DNA from 4 places in the Thermoanaerobacterium sp. CMT5567-10 genome. Region 2 is predicted to be linked to each of the others. Evidence: riboswitches for the same ligand, from Rfam matches in the RefSeq annotation. Region 2 holds a riboswitch; each other region holds the start of a gene.
What was found. Region 2 has a riboswitch for S-adenosylmethionine ahead of Q2T46_RS08310 (homoserine dehydrogenase). Riboswitches for the same ligand answer to the same signal wherever they lie in the genome.
Positions count from the first base shown of each region.

Region 1 (5,512 bases), 790 kb from region 2:
AATACTTTTCCATCAATGCCCTCTGCACTATTTCTTTAGCTTCGTCGAGATTGCTTGTACTATTCAGCTTTTCAACAAGATCTTTGCTTTCTATAAACGAAACACTTAAATCGCCAAGTATCTCTATCCACATCTTGTCATTATCAGGTGCAACCATTAGAAAAGCTGTCTTAATGATTTCATAATCATTGATTAAATTTTTCATTCTAACTTCGCTTTTTACTTTTCCAAAAATGATGATTGGTTTATTTAAACTAGATGCTGTACAATGGTAGATCACAAATCCTTTGCCAGGAAGAATAATCTTGCCAAGGCTCTCTCTTCCCAAAAGCTTCTCTTTTATTGAATCAATTTTTTCTTTGTCTAAATCACCCGTATTAACAAAATCATCTAAAAGAGAATCAATAATCGTCTTTGAGTTTTTCCCAAATATATCTTTAAACTTAAGAGAGCTGCACAATTCAATAATTCTTTTGCCATATTCGGCTATGTGCAAAAGCTCTTTATACTTATCGCCTTCTGCCTTTCTGCTGGAAAAATCCATTATGAAGTCTGTATTTAATGCCTCTTTTAACTTTTTGACGTCATCGTCTAAAAGTAATGGATTGACAATTACCGTTTTTTTGTCCTTTATGTCAAGAGGTATAGTAGATACAATTAAGTCAATATCATCTCTATCTTTAAAATCTTTTACTCTAAGGCTTGAAACAGTATCTACAATGTTTAACTGCGGAAACATCTGAAGCTTTGATAGAAGCATTCTGGATGTTCCTATTCCACTTGCACATACCACTAGAATATTATGCCTTTTCGTTTTGTCATTTTTCCTTGCTATAGCTGCTCCAAAATGCATCGCAATATAGCCAATCTCATCATCTGGAACATCAACATCAAGCTTATTCTTCAATACATTTGCAATTGATATGCACCTTTCAAACAGTGCACTATACCTATCTTTTATATCGCTTATAAGGGGATTCCTTATTGCAAGGCCCATCCTTAGTCTAAAAATCGTAGGTCTTAAATGAGTCTTTAAACCACTTAAAAGCATTGAATCATCTCTAAAACTTGTGCCAAATACTCTTTCAGCAACATCTATCATCTCGTATAAAACTTCATTTACAAATTCGTCATTTACATCTTCAGTGTTTGCTCTATATCTGGCACCTTGAAGATGAATTGTTATATAACCGATTTCATCTTCAGGAATAAAGACATCAAATTCTTCTTCCAAATATTTTGCAAGCATTTCTGCAAATCTGTACTCATCTGATTTTTTAAGTTCAAAAAGGCTTTCATTACCTATTTTGATCTTTTCGCCTTCTTTTATTCTCTTTAACGCCAATGCCAAGTGAACTGTAAGCCCCATATAAGAGCTTTCAGCCAGCTCGTAGTCCAGTGATTTCTCTAATCTTTGTATAGCTTTCTCTATCTTCAAAACTGTGTCATAATCGATAAGTCGCAATAGCCTGTCATTGATGTCCTCACTTAATCTGTTTATATTATTGTACCCTCTATTTAAAAATTCCATTAAGTCCTTCGTCTCAACATTGTCATAGAGAAAATTTATTATAGCCTTCCTTATATTTCTTTCATCGCCTTTTACATATATGCCCACACCTGGCTTAGTCACAATTGTGACATTTTGCCTACTTAGCCATTTATCTATTTCTTTTATGTCATAGCTAATTGTAGCAGTTGTGACATTGTACTCTCTTGCAAAATACTCCAGCTTAACAGGCTCTTTCATTTGTAGTAGCTCTGATAGAATTAATTTTCGCCTTTTCTCAGCATCTACACTAGGACGATAACCTATAACATCAAAATTAAATTTCTCTATATCGCTGTCGCTACCATCTACTGTCAAAACACCTTCATTGTTTTTTAACTTTAAGTTATAATCTTTGATGTATTCATTTATGGCATTTATCTCTCTATAAATTGTTCTTTTGCTTAATTTATAATTAGCGACGATATCGTCTAAGCTGTACATCTCTTTTGACATAACTTTTTTTAAAATCTCTAGTTGGCGCCCACTTAGTTCTTTCATAAGATTTTGTCCTTTCGTCTATGACAAATTATTAATAAGTTAACTTATCTTACATTTATATTATAAGCAATTATTCTCATAATTCAACATAAACTTGTAAGCACTGTGTCAATATTAGAATGACATAAATTTAATATCTCCGGACATGAAAATTTTGCTTGACTTTTCATTTTTAATCCTATATAATCATTTTAACAATTTAAAATGAAATTATTCTCTTATCCAGAGAGGTGGAGGGACTGGCCCGATGAAACCCGGCAACCGGCACGAAAGTGCAATGGTGCCAATTCCTGCGGCTTTAATGCTGAGAGATGAGAGAGGAACTAACCTCTTTCATTGGGAGGTTTTTTTTATTGCATTTTTGACGTTCCAACTTTTCATAAAGAGGGTGAAATATTTTGATATCAATTAAAAATCTAAGTAAAGTCTACAACACAAATGGAAAAGATGTAGTTGCACTCAAAGACATCAATTTAACAATAAATGATGGAGAAATATACGGCATAATGGGCTTAAGCGGTGCAGGCAAATCATCGTTGATTAGGTGCATAAACATGCTTGAAAAGCCTACAACCGGAAGCATTTCCATAAATGGTACTGAAATGACAAAGTTAAGCCCAAAAGAACTTCGTGAAATGAGAAAAAAGATTGGCATGATATTTCAGCATTTCAATCTTTTAATGAACTCTACAGTGTATGAAAACATAGCTTTTCCTTTAAGAATCTCAAAAGCTAAAGATTCTGTTATAAAAAAGCGTGTAAATGAACTGCTTGAAGTTGTGGATCTTAAAGACAAGAAATACGCATATCCTTCACAACTATCTGGTGGTCAAAAACAAAGAGTCGGCATAGCAAGGGCGCTTGCCAACAACCCCGATATAATCTTATCAGATGAAGCGACATCTGCATTGGACCCGACTACGACAGAATCAATATTAAACTTACTTAGAAACATAAACAAACAATACGGTATAACAATAGTCGTCATAACACATGAAATGTCAGTCATAAGAAACTTATGTGATAGAGTCGCTGTTTTAGAAAATGGCGTTATCATCGAAGAAGGAAATGTAATAGACATTTTTTCCAATCCTTCTACAGAAACGTCGAAAAGATTTTTAAAAGATATGATAGCAGAGCTTCCTCCTGACATCCTCATAGACGACAAGAATCCAAATGAAGAAATATTGCGTCTGTCATTCTTTGGTAGCAGTAGCAACGAGCCTGTAATATCACATATGATAAAAAAGTTTAATGTTGATGTAAATATAATTTCTGGAAATATAGAAAGAGTCCAGAACTCTCAAATAGGAAATCTCCTTATAAAGATTAATGGAGATCCAAGTTCTATAAAAGATGCAATAAAATTTTTAGAAAAAAACAGCCTTAGAATAGAGGTGCTTAAAAATGGTATCATTTAGTAACACAATACAATACTTAATAAACTTATGGCAGCTTATGGAGCAGCCTTTGTGGGAATCACTGTATATGGTATTTTTCTCTACCCTTTTTTCTGTAATAATAGGTCTACCGCTAGGAATAATACTTGTAATAACAGATAAAGGCCATTTATCTGAAAACATCAAACTAAACCACATATTGGGTACCATCATTAACATTATGAGATCAGTACCATTTATAATTCTTATAATTGCGATTTTCCCACTTTCAAGGCTTATAGTAGGTACTACAATTGGACCAACAGCAGCAATAGTACCTCTGTCAGTTGCGGCTGCCCCTTTTGTAGCAAGAGTAATTGAGTCATCTCTAAAAGAAGTTGATTGGGGTGTCATAGAAGCATCAATATCTGTTGGTGCAACAATACCTCAGATAATATTTAAAGTCATGATACCAGAGTCACTACCATCACTGATATTGGGTGTAACTCTTACAATCATAAATATTTTGGGATATTCTGCTATGGCAGGTGCTATCGGAGGAGGTGGACTTGGAGATCTAGCTATAAGGTATGGATATCAAAGATATGAAACAGATGTACTTATTGCAACAATAATCGTTTTAATCGTCTTTGTAGAAATCGTACAAAGATTAGGAAACTACCTGGCAAAAAAGGTTGATAAAAGATGAAAGGATGGTATAGATGAAAAAAATAATATTATTGATTACATTAATATTGACATTATCATTCGCCATTGTAGGCTGCACTAAATCAAATAATAATGAGACCAGCTCAAATGCAGGTAATAATTCAGACAAAATGACAAAAATAGTTGTAGGGGCAACCCCAAATCCTCACGCAGAAATACTTAATGTAGTAAAGCCAATTTTAGCAAAAGAAGGAGTAGATCTCGAAATAAAAGAATTTACTGACTATGTAACTCCTAATACGGCATTGGCCGATAAACAAATCGACGCCAATTTCTTCCAACACGTCCCGTATTTAGAGGATTTCGAGAAGAAAAAAAATGTAAAGTTAGTTCCTTTAGTCAAAGTACACGTAGAACCAATGGGAGCTTATTCAAAAAAGATAAAATCGAAAGATGAAATAAAAGACGGCGCAACAGTGGCAATCCCAAATGATGCTACAAATGAAGGAAGAGCATTGTTGCTGTTACAAAAAGAGGGTTTAATAAAATTGAAGGATTCAAATGGACTAACACAAACTCCCAGAGATATTGTCGATAATCCTAAACATTTAAAAATTGTAGAGCTTGAAGCACCTCAACTGCCAAGGACACTTCAAGACGTAGATTTAGCAATAATAAATACAAACTTTGCATTAGAGGCAAATTTAAATCCATTAAAAGATGCAATTTTCATGGAAGACAAAGATTCACCGTATGCTAATGTATTGGTTGTAAGACCTGACAATCAGAATGACGCTGCTATACAAAAATTAGCAAAAGCTTTAAATTCCGAGGAAGTCAAAAAATTCATAGAAGACAAGTACAAAGGTGCTATAGTACCAGCATTTTGAAATCTTAGTAAATAAAAGCCCGTGTCTCACGGGTTTATTTTTTGCTATAAATTAAATCTTTCATTTACTCCTTGAAAATATTAACTTGTTTAAATCATTCAAATATGGCAGTCTTATAATATAACTTACCAAAAGATACAAGGCTAATCCAGATGATACAGTAATAAACATTACGATCCATTTATTAGATATTACCATTATCAAGTTAAAATACATAATTGTATCAGCTATGCTCATTATAAGCGCAGATATAAGTGGTTTAAAAAACCAATTGTTATAGTCAACTGTAAGGCCTGTTACCTTAGCTAATACTCTAAAATTTAATATGAACACAAGAATATCCGCAAATATAAAACCGTATATATATCCAAATAGTCTTAAACTAGGTATCGGAATTAGGACATACATAGCTATTACTGAAATAACGGTCCAGATAACAGAATTTTTCAGGACTACATTTTGCATTCCAAGTCCATTTAATATGCTAGTAACAATAGATTCCAGATATGCAAAGATGCTTCCTG
Region 1 is NZ_CP130558.2:2,398,345-2,403,856, reverse strand. Features, by position in the region: gene Q2T46_RS12175 (BglG family transcription antiterminator) at 1-2,050, opposite strand, end outside; SAM riboswitch class I at 2,266-2,368, shown strand; gene Q2T46_RS12170 (methionine ABC transporter ATP-binding protein) at 2,449-3,471, shown strand; gene Q2T46_RS12165 (methionine ABC transporter permease) at 3,458-4,138, shown strand; gene Q2T46_RS12160 (MetQ/NlpA family ABC transporter substrate-binding protein) at 4,152-4,988, shown strand; gene spoVB (stage V sporulation protein B) at 5,049-5,512, opposite strand, start outside.
Region 1: another riboswitch for S-adenosylmethionine. It lies ahead of Q2T46_RS12170 (methionine ABC transporter ATP-binding protein); the one in region 2 lies ahead of Q2T46_RS08310 (homoserine dehydrogenase).

Region 2 (5,512 bases):
AGTGCTTTTGGCGAAGAAGGTGTATCGTTTCATGTGAAAAGGTAGAATAAGTGGTAAACGCTCCAATAAATCCTGTCATAATAAACAACTTAACATCATTATCAAAAAAATGTACAATCTTAGGGTTTGACAAAACATTCAAGAGAAATGCACCTAATACATTGACCACAAATGTTTCAATAGGCACCACAAACTCTCTGTTTTCCTTAATATGCCTAGATATCTCATACCTTGAAATTGCACCGAAAACTCCTCCTAAACCTACTAAAAAAATATTTGACATCAATTTTCTTCACGTCCTTTTAATATTTTTGCTGTTTTATCTCCCAATTCAAACCCTATAAATGACATGATAAATCCAATAAATATCGATAGCAATACATATATCAAAGCTACTGCAATTCTTCCATTCCTCAATAGATCCATTGTTTCTTTAGTGAATGTTGAAAATGTAGTAAAGGCACCGATGAACCCAGTCGTAATTGCCAATCTAATATTAAAATTAACCTTAAATTCTTCAAGCGTTAAATTTGATATATAACTTAATAAAAATGAGCCAAAAATATTTATAAAGAATGTCTCAATTGGAAATACTGTATGCAATATACTTTGATAATAGCTCGAAATCAAATATCTCAAAATTGCACCGAAAAAACCGCCAATTCCTATATAGATGTATTCCATGAAGATTGCCCTCCATTTTCATAAGATAGTAACAAATAAGCTCCTATTGAGTTAGTATACCCAATAGGAGCCATCAGCTTCGATGCATTTAAAGGTGAGCTCCATCACCTTACAACAACAATTATATCACAGATTTGTTTTTAAAGTAAATATTTCATAATGATATACATTCTATTTTGCCTAATTTTTTATATAACTTCACTTTCTATTGTGTTAACATGTCTAATATCCTCTTCATTGCCGTTATACAACACCTTGAAGAGACTCTCTATCGTACTCATTTTTTTATTTTCTAAACTTTCTATAAACCTGTTTATATCATTATCAAAAAGCTTGAAAACTGCCGCAAAAGTATTGCCATCATAAACAGACTCTTTAAACGAAGCACCATTATCAGTAAAAAATTTTAAAATATTTTTTATATTAAACTTGTAAAAGAGTTTAAGTCTTATATAAAATACATCTGTAAAACTACCGTTAAAAACTGAAATATGTTTTGCCGTACGATTTGTTTTTATGCCGTAATTCAATAGTATATCTATTAAATCTGCAACAACTGAATCCCCTGTAGGCATTTGTCCTGCACCTTTTCCAATAAAAATAAGCTCTTTGAAACCATCTCCTCTCAGTATAACAGCATTGTTTACATCGCCAACACTTGCTAAAATATTGTTAGCTTCTATTAGTATAGGCTCTACACTCCCATAGACATTGCCTTTCTCGTATTTAGCCCATGCAAATGGTTTAATTTTATATCCCCATTTTCCGGCATAATATATATCATCATATTTTATTTCATTTATACCATATCTCATTATTGAATTAACAGAAACATCAACATCAAATGCTTTTTTTATGAGAATCACAAGCTTATACAGAGCATCGAATCCTTTTATATCGTAATCCGGATTGCTTTCCGCATACCCTCGCTTTTGAGCAGCTGCAAGTGCTTCATCATATTTCATTCCCTTTTCTATTATCTGTGTCAATATGTAGTTTGTCGTACCGTTTATTATTCCTCCCACAAAATTTATTTCATCGGTTATTTTGAGTCTCTCAATCTGATGTATAACAGGTATTGCTCCAGCAACACTTGCCTCAAATTTCAAAAATACACCATTTTCATCTGCCATTTTTCTAAGCTCGCCTCCATATTTTGCCATCAACTCTTTGTTTGCAGTAATAACATGCTTCTTAGAAATTAACGCCTTTTTCACGTAATCGTAAGCAGGATCAACTCCTCCCATTACTTCAATTATTGCACTTATTTCGCTATCACACAAGATTTCGTTAGCATCAATTGTTAGTATTTCATCTATACCATTAATATTTCTCGGTTTATCAGGATGCTTCACTAGTATTTTTTTTATTTCAGGATAAAACCCCGTTTTTTGTTTTATATGCTGTTTTCTTGATGTGACTATTTTATAGACTCCGCTTCCTACTGTTCCAAATCCCAGCAATCCAATCTTAAATTCCATGTGGCATACCTCCTAAAAATTTTTGGCCCTCTTCAATGAGAAGAGGGCCAAAATACGCCGCTCCTCTCATCTCTCAGGTATTTCCTGCAGGATTTGGCACCAAGCGTAAATAAATGCCGGTTGCCGGGTTTCATCGGGCCAGTCCCTCCACCACTCTTGATAAGAGGATTCCAATATTCTCTTTTAAATTTATTAATGAATATATTATCACTTTACACTATTATAGTCAAGCATTCTTTTAATTCTGGTATCTTGTATTTTAAAATTCTCCTTGAAAGTTGATTAAAAAAGTGTTCAGCAATATTCCTTAATTATTATTTCCTTGATTCTGAACAAAAAAATCATGGCTTGAAAGAAACTTTTCTTTCCTTATTACCATGATTTTTATGGTACTTTGATATGAATTTAATTTTTGTAAATTTACATTTCCCTTCTACCTTCCAATGCCCTCGATAAAGTAACAGAATCAGTATATTCGAGGTCACCACCAACAGGTACACCATGTGCTATCCTCGTCACTTTTATGCCAAAAGGTTTTATAAGTTTTGCAATGTACATAGCAGTCGCTTCGCCTTCTATATCGGGATTTGTCGCTAAAATAATCTCTTTTATGTCGTTATTATTAATCCTTTCTAGCAATTCTTTTATCTTTATATCTTCTGGTCCTATACCGTCCATGGGTGAAATTACACCATGCAGCACATGGTATAAACCACGATACTCCCTTGTTTTCTCCATAGCTACTACATCTTTCGGATCAGATACCACACAAATAGTAGATGAATCTCTGGTTTCATCGCTACAGATATTGCATAAATCGCTATCAGTGAAATTATAACACTTGTTGCAGTATTTTAAATTGTTTTTTGCCTCCAATATAGCATTAGATAAATTAATAACGTCATCTTTTGGCATATCCAAGATGTAAAATGCAAGTCTTTGTGCTGTTTTTCGTCCAATACCTGGAAGTCTTGATAATTCATCAATAAGCCTTGACAATGACCTCGAATAAACATTCATCAATTAATTCACCTCAAAATAAGCCTGGTATATTAAAGCCTCCTGTAATTTTTCCCATTTCCTCTGCAATCATGTGTTCAGCACTTCTTAAAGCCTGATTTACTGCTGCTAAGACTAGGTCTTCTAGCATCTCCACATCGTCCTTATCAACAACGGCAGGATCAATCTTTATACTGATCAATTCTTTTCTTCCATTGGCTACTACCTTTACAGCTCCACCGCCTGCAGACTCTTCAACCGTCTTGTTTTCAAGCTCTTCCTGCACTTTCTTCATTTGCTCTTGCATCTGTTGCGCCTGTTTTATCATGTTGTTCATGTTAAAACCGCCAGGAAATCCTCCTTTTGCCATTCACAATACCTCCTATTAATATTTAGTGTTCTCTTCCTATTTATATGCTGATTTTGGCTGGGTAGTGATAAATTAATCTATAATTTCTACATCGCCAAAATATTTTTTTACCGCTTCAATCAACTCGTCATCTTCATTTTTTTTGACTACTACGTTCACTATATAATCTTTTCCAGTGAATTTCTTAATAACATCTTTAATATAATCTTTATTTTCAACTTTATTCAGTTCATCTTTGTAGAATTCATGCTCCTTTGGATATTCTATCATAAAATTACCGTCTTTCAAATACGGTTTGCCTAAACTCAAAAAAGAAAAAATCATAGGTCTATCTTTTTTTATTATATTCAATACTTTATTAAAGACTTCATTTACATCGATTTTATCGCTTTTATCTGCACTCTCAGTAATTTCTATGTGCTCTTTTTTTATTTCATCTGCAGCAACTTTATCATCTTCAACACCCTTTTCGGATTTTACTACATCTTTTTTCGATATAATACCATCATCATTTTCTCCATTAAATGCTACTTTAACGTTATTCAATCTACTTTCCAGTTTCTTAATCCTATCTAAAATGCTGTCTATATCAGGTGATATTTCAGGATTTATAAGCTTCAATACTGTTATTTCAAATAATATTCTTGGTGATTGCGCGTATCTAATTTTCCCTTGTAAATCTATCAATTTTTCTATGGCATTAGACAAAAACGACATATCAAATTCCGACGCCTTCAATATTTTATCGTTTATCTCTGTTTCTAATATTTCTTCGGACTCTGTACCGCATGTTTTGTAAATAACAACGTCCCTCAAAAATGAAAGCATCGCTTTGATCAAATTGCTTACATCTATGCCATAAAGCATCAATTTATCTATCTGATTTATGACTTCCTTTGCATTTCTATCATTTATGCTTTTTACAAGAGTGTATAATGTATCATCATTTACAGTACCAAGAATGTCACATACATCATCATACGTTAAAACATCATTGTATGACACACACTGTTCAAGTATGCTTATGGCATCTCTCATAGAGCCATTTCCATGACGGGCAATCATCGCAATAGCTCTATTTTCTATGCTTATGTTGCTGTCTTTTGCAATCTTCTCTATATTTTGTGAAATGACTCTTGATGGTATCCTTTTAAAATCAAATCTCTGACACCTTGACAAAATAGTTGCAGGTATTTTGTTTGGCTCTGTAGTAGCTAATATAAATATAGCATGTGATGGCGGCTCCTCCAACGTTTTTAAAAGCGCATTAAAAGCACTTCCTGATAGCATATGAACCTCATCGATAATATACACTTTGTACTTACATATAGATGGTGCATATATTATATTGTCTCTAAGTTCTCTTACATCATCAACGCTGTTATTTGAGGCTGCATCTATCTCTATTATATCTATAAGGGAATTGTTGTTTGCAGATTCACATATTTGGCATCTATTGCAAGGCTCACCTTCTACACTGTTAGGACAATTGACTGCTTTTGCAAAAATCTTGGCAACACTGGTTTTGCCTGTGCCTCTAGTCCCACAAAAAAGATAAGCGTGTCCTATTCTTCCCGTCTTTATCTGATTTCTTAACGTTCTAACAATATGATTCTGTCCTAAAACCTCACTAAAATTTCGAGGTCTGTATTTTCTGTATAATGACTGATACATAAAAAACACCTCATTTATTTAATTGTAACAAAAAAAAGGATACTTTTCTATATCCTTTTTAGTTAGCTATCTCAATTTCTCTTTTGATTCTTTCAATCTTTTTTCTGTCTCTCATATAAATAGATATCACACTATCTACCACCCGCGGATTGAATTGCGTTCCTTTATACTTTAATAATTCATTTACGGCTTCGTCAAAAGGCATCCCTTTTCTGTATGATCTATCAGATGTCATTGCATCAAATGAATCTGCAACACACAGTATTGCAGCAATCAATGGTATGTTATCATCATCAAGCCCAAA
Region 2 is NZ_CP130558.2:1,603,894-1,609,405, forward strand. Features, by position in the region: gene crcB (fluoride efflux transporter CrcB) at 1-283, opposite strand, end outside; gene crcB (fluoride efflux transporter CrcB) at 283-684, opposite strand; fluoride riboswitch at 742-802, opposite strand; gene Q2T46_RS08310 (homoserine dehydrogenase) at 873-2,165, opposite strand; SAM riboswitch class I at 2,229-2,331, opposite strand; gene recR (recombination mediator RecR) at 2,586-3,185, opposite strand; gene Q2T46_RS08320 (YbaB/EbfC family nucleoid-associated protein) at 3,199-3,534, opposite strand; gene dnaX (DNA polymerase III subunit gamma/tau) at 3,607-5,208, opposite strand; gene Q2T46_RS08330 (HD domain-containing phosphohydrolase) at 5,267-5,512, opposite strand, start outside.

Region 3 (5,512 bases), 690 kb from region 2:
ATGCCAAGGCTTTTCGCATACTTTTCTCTTATAGCACTTAAGTCTACAGCATATCTTTTTAGCGTCTTATTTAAGCAACTTTTTACACTGCACTTTATATACGATACATTACCATCCAAGTCTATAAGTTCTGTTCCATTTCCGTATTCATCTATATAATAAGGTAAAATAGCAAGGTACACATCTGGCATCTCAACATTTCTCATCTCCATTACTCCTTTGTGCGAACTTATGTTTGTATTTATTATATAAGATAATTTTTCCAAAGTCAATAAATAATTATCAAGAATTAATCATAATTTTCTGATTTTTTTTTTTTTTTTTTTTTTTTTTTTTTTTTTTTTTTTTTTTTTTTTTTTTTTTTTGAATTTTATTACAACATATACATTTATTGACTGTTATCAAAATTTATAATATAATAGAAAATGTCGAAAAAAGGAGAAAAAGAATATGAATTATGATGAAGATAAACTTATATCGCATCTTTTGATGTCACTAAAAAACTATAATTATGAGACATACAAACACAGTCTAAGAGTTGCAAAATTATCTTTTAAGATTGCTAATATAATTAGATTGGAGCCAAAGGAACAGATATCAATATATAAAGGTGCACTTCTGCATGATATAGGCAAATTGATGATACCAATTAGCATTTTAGCAAAGCCAGACAAACTTACAGATGCAGAATACGATCTTATCAAATTGCATTCCAGTTACGGTGCAAATATGCTGGAAGTGCTGCCTCCACTTATGTATTTAATACCTGCTGTTTTATACCATCACGAAAGATTGGATGGCTCGGGGTACCCTTACGGTCTTAAGTTTATCCCATTAAGTGCTCAAATAGTAGCTATTTGTGACTCTTTTGATGCTATGACAAATAAAAGACTATACGCTTATAAAAAGGTAAAAAGCTTTAAGGAAGCAATTCAAGATTTAAGAGAATGCGGTACAAAATACAATCAGATGTTAGTTTCAGCGCTGGAAAATGTATTAAAAAACAGCAAATCATCTCTTGATAAAAATAATCATAATAAGGGAATTGCCATCTAATAGATTTTTTAAAATTATGTGTTATAATATTATTAGCGTAGCGTACACATTATTAATGCGGCTATAGATATATAAAAGTGCCGCAAGCCCGGAATTTTTCCGGGCTTAAAATTTATTTATTGAAAGCAAGTTTCTTTAGTATTTCTACTCTATCAGTTCTCTCCCATGTAAGGTCAAGGTCTGTTCTCCCAAAATGTCCGTATGCAGCAACTTGCCTATAAATAGGCCTTCTTAAATCAAGATCTCTTATGATTGCAGCAGGTCTTAAATCAAATACTTTCTTTACAATATCTGATATTTCGTCATCAGGAATCTTACCAGTGCCAAAAGTATCAATATTTACTTCTAATGGTGTAGCAACACCTATCGCATACGCCAGTTGAACCTCGCACTTGTCAGCAAGGCCAGCAGCAACAATATTTTTCGCAACATACCTTGCAGCGTATGCAGCAGATCTATCAACTTTTGACGGATCTTTGCCAGAAAAAGCTCCACCGCCATGCCTAGCATATCCGCCGTAAGTATCAACTATTATCTTTCTACCTGTAAGCCCACTGTCGCCTTGTGGCCCACCGACAACAAACCTTCCTGTCGGATTTACGTATATCTTCGTATCCTCATCAATTAGCTCTGGCGGAACAATTGGCTTTATGACATATTCTTTTACATCATTTTCTATCTTGTCATGGTCAACATCAGGTGAATGCTGTGTTGATACGACTATCGAGTCTACTCTCTTCGGAACATCGTCAATGTACTCTATTGTTACCTGTGTCTTTCCATCAGGCCTTAGATAATCTAATGTACCATTTTTTCTGACCTCTGCCAGTCTACGAGCAAGTCTATGAGCGAGCGATATAGGAAGTGGCATAAGCTCAGGAGTCTCTGTACATGCATATCCAAACATCATGCCTTGGTCCCCAGCACCTTGTTCTTCTAGGTCATCATGTGAAATACCTTTTTTTACTTCCAATGCTTTGTCAACTCCAAGCGCTATATCAGGAGACTGTTCATCAATAGATGTAAGAACAGAGCATGTACTTGCATCAAAACCATATTTTGCGCGAGTGTACCCTATCTCCTCTATGACTTTTCTTGCGACTTTAGGTATGTCCACATAACACTTGGTAGAAATTTCACCCATAACTAAAACCATTCCTGTTGTTACAGCCGTCTCACATGCTATCCTTGCATATGGATCATTTTTAAGTATTTCATCAACTATTGCATCAGATATTTGGTCACAAATTTTATCTGGATGTCCTTCAGTTACAGATTCTGAAGTAAAATATTTTTTCATTTATATCCTCCTTTTTATCTCATAAAAGACCTTAAACAAAATAAAACCTCTCCAAAAGAAGAGGCACAATCACCCTCATCTTTCAGAAGTTACCTTCTGCGAGAATTAGCACCTTGTCATAAAGACAGGTTGCCGGGCTTCATAGGGCTCCTCCCTCCACCTCTCTTGATAAGAGTTTTCGTTATTTAACTTAAAATATAATAACACAGTATATTTAAGAAGTCAACTTAAAAAATTTTAGTCTGCACGTAAAAAGTGCTTGAGTACCCTAGTTTTGCAGCAAAATTTTATGTAGCGTAACCCGGAACCAGCAATTTTACTAACGATTCCGGGTAAAATTTTTTTAAATTTTTGTCATATTTTGGTTGCGGATTATTATGGATTGTGGTATAATATAGTTATATTGAATTTTATTGGGGGAGTTTAATGTGTATTTAAAGAAAAGCAAACGTAGTTCCGGAAGAATATACTTATCTATTGCAGATGGATATCGCGATAAAGAAAGAGGGCATACAAGGACTGTTACTATTAAATCCCTTGGATACCTCGATGAACTTCAAAAACAATACGATGATCCTATCGCTTTTTTTGAACAAAAGGTTAAAGAATTGAATGAACAAAAAGCCATGAAAAAGGCTCCAATTGCTCTTAATTTTTCTCCTAATGAAAGACTTTTGGTTAATACGGATAACCGTAAAAACTTTGGCTATGCTGCATTTAGTAAGATTTATCATGAGCTTGAATTGGATAAATTTTTGAAAAACAGGCAGCGTCATTCAAAAGAAGAGTATGATGCTAATGCTATTATGAAACTTCTCGTATTTTCACGCTTATTGTATCCTGCTTCAAAGAAAAAGACTTATGAGAATAGAGATATATTCTTTGAGAGGTCTGATTTTTCTTTGGATGATATCTACAGATGTTTATCTTTTTTCAATAAGCATAGTGATGCTTTGCAACTTTGGGTTCATGAGCATATTAAGTCTTTATATGAACGAAATACTAATCTAGTTTATTACGATGTTACCAATTATTATTTTGAAATTGATGAACAAGATGAATTGCGTAAAAAAGGCGTTTCTAAAGAACATAGACCAGATCCAATTGTGCAGATGGGATTATTTATGGACACCAATGGTATACCTATTACATATAAACTTTTTCCTGGTAATGCTCTAGATAAAACTACACTTATGCCTATGTTAAGGAAAATACAACATGATTATTCTTTGGGAAGAATTATTGTAGTTGCTGATAAAGGCATCATTACTGGCGATAACATTTGGTATACTTTATCTGCTGGTAATGGTTATGTATTTAGCTATTCTGTTCGTTGTGCGGATAAGGAATTTAAGAAATATGTCCTTGACGAAAATGGATATACATACAGAGGAGATAGCTTCAAGATAAAATCCAGACTTTATCCAAGAGAAATATTAGTAACCACCACTAAAGGCAAAAAAATGAAAAAGGTAGTTGATGAAAAACAGGTTATTTTCTATAGTGAAGAGTATGCCTTAAAAGCAAAATATGAACGAGCTGCTACAATAGAGAAAGCAAAAGACCTAATTAAAAATCCAGCAAAATACAATAAAGCTACATCTTACGGTGCTTCCAAATATGTAAAGAATCTCATTTTTGATGAAGAAACTGGCGAAATATTAGAAAGTGCTCATCAACACTTAGCATTTGATGAGGAAAAACTAAAAGAAGAAGAAAGATTTGATGGATACTATGCAATAGTTACTAGCGAATACAAAGAATCTGATGATAAAATTATTGAAATGTACCGTGGCCTTTGGAAAATAGAAGAATCTTTTAAAATAACTAAAAGTGATATCGAAAGCAGACCGGTGTATTTATCACTAAAAGAGCATATTGATGCTCATTTTCTGATATGCTTTATATCACTTGTAATTGTGAGGATACTTGAATATAGATTAAATGGAAAATATTCTGTTTCAGCTATACTTGAGAGTCTAGCAAAAGCATCCTGCAGTTACATACAAGAAAATTATTACCTGTTTGATTTTAATAATGATGTTCTTGAAGATATAGGTAAAGAATTAGGTATTGATTTTGGGAAAAAGATTATGACATTAGGAGAGATTAAAAAAATTTTAGGAGAAGTAAAAAAATGACATTTCCACTACAACTTATTGACAAAAACAGAAAGCCCGAAAGCCTTCATTTTAAAGGGCTTATGGGCTTTTTTTATCCTTTTTTGCTGCAAAAGTCAGGATATAATAACACAGTATATTTAAGAAGTCAACTTAAAAAATTTTAGTCTGCACGTAAAAAGTGCTTGAGTATTCCCAAGCACTAATAAATTAACTATATATGAATAATGAAGGGGTTATTTTTGCCTTTTAGAATTCAACAAACTTATCTCTTGATACACCACATACAGGGCATTTTTCTGGTGCTGTATCAATTGCAGTATAGCCACATACTGGGCAAATATAAACTTTAGAAATATTTATGTCTTCATTTTTCAATGCTGCAGCTTTTGCATCTGTGTACATCTTTGCATGTAATTTTTCAGCTTCCAGCGCTCCATGAAAACTTCTGTCTGCAGATTTCTCTTCTTGTAAATCTGCAACAGCTCTATATGCAGGATACATCTCTTCTACCTCAAACGTCTCACCTGCTATAGCTTTGTCAAGATTTGCTACAGTATCTCCAATCTCTCCTAATGTCCTATAGTGATTTGTAGCGTGAACCAGTTCTGCGTACGATATAGCTCTAAAAAGCTTCGCTATGTTTGGTTTGCCTTCCTTCTCTGCAACATCAGCAAATATTTGGTACCTCATATGTGCCTGGCTTTCACCAGCGTAAGCATCACTTAGATTTTTTGTCGTCATTTCTCTCATTTCAAATCTCCTCCTTAATTTTTTTAATCTAATACTTTATCCCCCGGTTTCCAGCCGACAGGACAAGCATGGCCTGTTTGAAGTGCGTTAAGCACTCTTAGTATTTCATCGACATTTCTGCCGATTACTGGCTCATGTACAACTTCATAATCAATAATTCCATCTGGGTTAATGATAAATGCTGCTCTTAAAGCAATACCAGCATCTTCAATAAGTATACCATACTGTTTGGTGACTTCTTTATTGTAATCAGATAAAAGCGGAAAATCGACTCCCCCAAGGC
Region 3 is NZ_CP130558.2:2,295,365-2,300,876, reverse strand. Features, by position in the region: gene Q2T46_RS11625 (hypothetical protein) at 1-206, opposite strand, end outside; gene Q2T46_RS11620 (HD-GYP domain-containing protein) at 451-1,056, shown strand; gene metK (methionine adenosyltransferase) at 1,169-2,356, opposite strand; SAM riboswitch class I at 2,429-2,531, opposite strand; gene Q2T46_RS11610 (IS1634 family transposase) at 2,785-4,497, shown strand; gene Q2T46_RS11605 (rubrerythrin family protein) at 4,726-5,229, opposite strand; gene Q2T46_RS11600 (peroxiredoxin) at 5,253-5,512, opposite strand, start outside.
Region 3: another riboswitch for S-adenosylmethionine. It lies ahead of metK (methionine adenosyltransferase); the one in region 2 lies ahead of Q2T46_RS08310 (homoserine dehydrogenase).

Region 4 (5,512 bases), 740 kb from region 2:
TGTATCAGGAAGCAATACGACTATAGTCTTGCCTTTGTTTTCGGGCCTTTTTGCAATCTGAGTTGCTGCAAATGCAGCCGCACCAGATGATATGCCAACTAATAATCCTTCAGATTTTGCCAATGCTCTTGACGTCTCAAATGCCTCGTTATTTTTTACTTGATATACCTCATCAATTATGTCTTTATTAAAAACTTCAGGTACGAATCCTGCACCTATGCCTTGTATCTTGTGTGGACCTGGCTTGCCACCAGATAGCACTGGCGAATCAGCAGGTTCTACTGCAACGATCTTTACATTAGGCTTCTTTGATTTCAAAACTTCACCGACACCTGTTATTGTTCCGCCTGTACCAACGCCTGCGACAAATATATCTACATTTCCATCCGTATCTCTCCATATCTCTTCAGCAGTGGTCTTCCTGTGTATTTCAGGGTTAACAGGATTTTTAAACTGCTGTGGTATAAATGCATTTCCATACTGCTTTGCTAACTCTTCAGCTTTTTTTACAGCCCCAGACATGCCTTCAGGACCCGGTGTCAATACTATTTCTGCTCCTAGTGCTTTAAGTAAATTTCTTCTTTCAACGCTCATAGTCTCAGGCATAGTCAAGATTAACTTATACTTCTTCGCTGCAGAAACAAAAGCCAATGCGATACCTGTATTGCCACTTGTCGCTTCAATTATCACAGTGTCTTTATTTATTAATCCTTTTTCCTCTGCGTCCTTAATCATAGCATATCCAATTCTGTCCTTTACACTGCTTAATGGGTTAAAGTACTCCAATTTTGCAATTAATCTTGCTTTAAGATTGTTTTCTTGGTTGTAATTAGACAGCTCCAGCAGCGGTGTATTACCTATTAGATCCGTAAGATTTTTTGCTATTTTTGACATTTTATCCTCTCCTTTTAATTTTAAGTATTCCGATTGGATTTTATGTATTTATTATATATCAATTAATAAGTTTTGTAAATAATATTTTTAATTTTATTATACAGTAAATATAAAAAAATAACCGCATTAGCGGTTAAACATAAATAAAACAATTATAATATTTTAAGCTTCATATCCTGCATCAATAATTGCTTTTTTCATGTTATCTATTGTAACTTTTTTGGGATCGTATGTTACAGTGACATTGGCTTTATCTAAGTCTACTGTCGCTTTTGATACTCCATCAAGTGCTTTTAAGGCTTTCTCTACAGTCATTTTGCAATGATTGCATGACATTCCCCTTACATCAATCGTTGTAGTCTCGCCTTTTGGACCAAATAAACTCATATTTAAACTCTCCTTTCATATACTCATTAGGGGTATTACCTATACATAGTTTAATTTAACTGCATCTTGATGTCAACTATTTTATGTTCACATCTCTTTCTACTTTCATTTTCGTCTTAGATTTCATTATACCCAGTGCATACAATGGAACTTTTATCTTAAAATTCATATAATTATTATCCCCCATCATTATATCTACAAAGTATGATAGCACATTTGGAAAATATCTTACTGATTTTTCTATGAAGTCCATATTATTGTAAGTAAATTGCGCTAATCTGTATGCCCATCTTATGTCAGGCACAACTTCTCTATTAAGCCTAAGAGTATATTCGTCAAGTTCGCATTCTCCATTGAAATGCTTTTTTATAACGTCAAATGATATATTTGCAGTAAGCAAAGCATTGTATATTCCCTCACCTGTAAATGGATCGGCAAGCCTTGTGGCATCTCCAATTAGCATTATTTTATCATTGTTAAATGTCCCATTTCTTCCATTCTGAAATGACAGTTGATGCCCGTATATTTTGCATTCTTCTACATTGCCAACTACAATTTCGTCAATCATATTAGAAAGATTTTCCTTTATTTTTGATGTTTTACTTAAAAAAGTTCCAACGCCGATAGACAATCTATCTTTTTTGGGAAATACCCAGCCGTAGCCGTATTTTATAGCATTAAAGTCTACCACAACTTCTCCCTTTAATCTTTCAACATCGCTATTATCAACGTATATTTCTGCTTCAAGTGCAATACCTTTTTTGCCGTTTAATAAATTTGCTTTATGTGCCACAGTACTGTTTATTCCATCCGCACCTACTAATATCCTTGTTTCATATTCGCCTTTGTCTGTCACAACAACAACTTCTTTGTCATTGTTGTAAAAATCAAAAACCGTTTCTCCATCATGTATTTCACATCCCATTTCATTCGCTTTGTCTATTAAATATTTATCAAATTTAGTTCTATCCACTTGATATATGATAGGTTTTTCAGTCTCTAGGACTACTGATTTATTGTTTGGAAATTTAAAAGCAATCTTATATGTGGTATCCTCCACATAATCACTTATATCAAGATCTAACATTTTATAGCACCTTGGCGTTATTCCACCGCCGCACGCTTTATATCTCGGTATAGTATGCTTTTCTATCAATAAAGCTCTATATCCTTGAGTTGATAATTTTCTAGCTAATGTAGATCCTGCAGGTCCGCCGCCAATGATAATTACATCATACATTTTTTTCACCTCTATATTAAATTATAATTGCAATGCTTAACAAATAAAAGTTGCACATCAGATATTTTAAATTTGATAAGCATATAAATATATGAGGTGGTTTTATGTTAATAAAAGTATTCAGAATTTTTTTCATACCATATTTTACATCCCTTGGTGTAGTCGTTGGTGGTACTATTTTAGGCTCTCTTTCATCCCTTTTCATATTTGAGTCTCCCATAAAAATAATTAATTCCATACTGAAAGATATAAGACTTTGGGCTATACTGGTGGGGCTTGGAGGATCTTTTACTACAATAAGAGGTCTTGAAATTGGTTTTAGCGGTGAATTTACACAGCTAGCAAAACAAGGATTAATTCTTTCTGGTGCTTTTCTAGGTTCTTATTCCGGATTTAAATTGATTACCTGCATAATAGGTGAATTCAAATGAATAAAATCACATCATTCGTAAGTGTCTTTTTAATAGGTGTAATTATAGGGGGATCAATTGTAAATGTGGTAAATGGCATCGTGATCGAAAAAATATCATTTGAAAGAGATGCATATAAATTAAACAATGCAGCACTAAATGAAAAAATAGAAAAATTGAATGAATCATTAAAGAATCAATCGTATAGAGTAGTAACTGATATAAAACCTTATGTTTCTAATAGTGACAGTAAAATCAGAATAGAAGTTGAAAAATATGTTAATGAAAAGTTGAAAGATATTTATGGAAAGCAAGTCGAAAAAATTAATCCAGATTTAATTTTTAACATATTCGATGGTCGAATTCTATCTATTGAGAATAAAAAAGTATCTTTAAAAGTAAAACACATTGTAGTAAGTACGACAATAGAAATATACATAACCGCACAGATAAATGAATAAATGAAGGAAAAATAAAGAGCAAGTTAACTTGTTATTGACATTAACAATTAACGAATATATAATTAATTTAACAATTTAATATTATAAATTCAAAACTCATCAAGAGTGGTGGAGGGACTGGCCCTGTGAAACCCGGCAACCGTCATATTTTTATGAAAATGGTGCTAATTCCTGCAAAGCGTTTAGCTTTGGGAGATGAGAAGATGTGAGTATTTACGCCTCTTCTCAGGAGGCGTTTTTATTTTACGCTTAAGGAGGTACAAAAATGCCAATAAAAATACCTGACGGACTACCTGCAATTGATATTTTAGCAAAGGAAAACATATTTGTGATGGCCGAAGAAAGAGCGATTCATCAAGACATACGGCCACTAAAAATCGCAATCTTAAACTTAATGCCTACAAAAAGCGTCACAGAAACACAGCTATTAAGACTTCTTAGCAATAATCCCTTGCAGATAGATTTAACATTTCTATATACTGCCTCTCATAAACCTAAAAACACTGCACCAGAGTATTTGGAAACTTTTTACAAAACATTTGATGATATAAAATACGAAAAATTTGATGGACTTATTATAACAGGAGCACCGGTAGAAACCTTGGACTTTTCGGATGTTGATTACTGGCATGAGCTTAAAGAGATAATGGAATGGAGTAAACACAATGTGTACTCTACATTTCATATTTGCTGGGGTGCTCAAGCTGGTCTTTATTACCATTATGGCATTCCTAAATACCCTTTAAAAGAGAAAATGTTCGGCGTATTTCTGCATAAAGTATCCAAAAAAATGTCGATTTACTGCGAGGTTTTGACGACGAATTTTATGCTCCCCATTCCAGGTACACAGAAGTAAGAAAGGAAGATATCCAATTAGTTGATGACCTTGAAATACTTGCTGAATCAAATGAAGCAGGGCTATATATAATAAGCGCAAAAAATGGCAGACAAATATTTGTCACAGGCCACTCTGAATACGATCCATTGACACTGAAATCGGAATACGAAAGAGACTTAAAAAAAGGCATACCGATAAAAATACCAAAACATTATTTCCCGGGAGATGACCCCAACAATGAACCAATTGTAAAGTGGAGAAGCCATGCAAACCTGCTCTTTTCAAACTGGTTAAATTACTACGTATATCAAAAAACGCCGTATGACATAAACTCCATTGAATAGACAATATATTTGTGCAGGAATAGAGATGTCGATAATCTTCTATTCCTGCATATTTTTATATATATCCTGCAAAATTATTCATTGACTTTTTTACTGCTCTGTGCTAATTTAATTATGCTATTTTAAAAATTTATAGAAAGGAATCATATATATGGAGAAAACACAAAAGCTCAAAAAAGACATAGGCTTATTTATTGCGACAGCATTAGTGACAGGCAACATGATGGGATCTGGCATATTTATGCTTCCAGCTACATTAGCATCAAAGTCCGGTCCCGGTGCAACAATACTTGCATGGCTCATTACAGGCATAGGGTCAATCCTTTTAGCATTGTCATTTGCAAACCTAGGCTCAAAGATTCCAAAGGCTGGTGGTCCGTATGAGTACTCAAAATTAGCTTTTGGCGACTTTATAGGTTTTATAAATGCATGGCTTTACTGGAATGGTTCTTGGATCGGAAATGCCGCTGTAGTCATAGCAGTTGCAAGCTACTCAAGTGCTCTATTTCCAATTTTATCTCAAAGCCACCTAGCAGCTTTTTTATACACAAGCGCTATTTTGTGGATTTTTACAATAATAAATATAATAGGTGTAAAAAGAGCTGGCTCGACACAAACAACCATAACTGTCTTTGAAGTATGCCTTTTTTTATTTTTCATAATTGTGTCTGCAGTGCATTTCAAAACAAGCAATGTTTTACCTTTGTTTCCAGCAGGAAAGGGCATAAATACACTGTCTGCAGCAGCTACTTCCACATTATGGGCATTTGTAGGACTTGAAACTGCGTCGATAACTGCTGAAGAAATCAAAAACCCTGAAAGAAATGTGAAGTTAAGCACGATTTTTGGCATATTAATCGCAGTAGTAATGTATCTAGCTATAAATCTCTCTGCGATGGGTGCAATGCCTCAAAACGAACTTGCAAAAAGTGCTTCTC
Region 4 is NZ_CP130558.2:864,395-869,906, forward strand. Features, by position in the region: gene cysK (cysteine synthase A) at 1-894, opposite strand, end outside; gene copZ (copper chaperone CopZ) at 1,057-1,281, opposite strand; gene Q2T46_RS04515 (geranylgeranyl reductase family protein) at 1,358-2,521, opposite strand; gene Q2T46_RS04520 (YtrH family sporulation protein) at 2,626-2,952, shown strand; gene Q2T46_RS04525 (hypothetical protein) at 2,949-3,392, shown strand; SAM riboswitch class I at 3,486-3,594, shown strand; partial or broken gene metA (homoserine O-succinyltransferase) at 3,658-4,574, shown strand; gene Q2T46_RS04535 (APC family permease) at 4,726-5,512, shown strand, end outside.
Region 4: another riboswitch for S-adenosylmethionine. It lies ahead of metA (homoserine O-succinyltransferase); the one in region 2 lies ahead of Q2T46_RS08310 (homoserine dehydrogenase).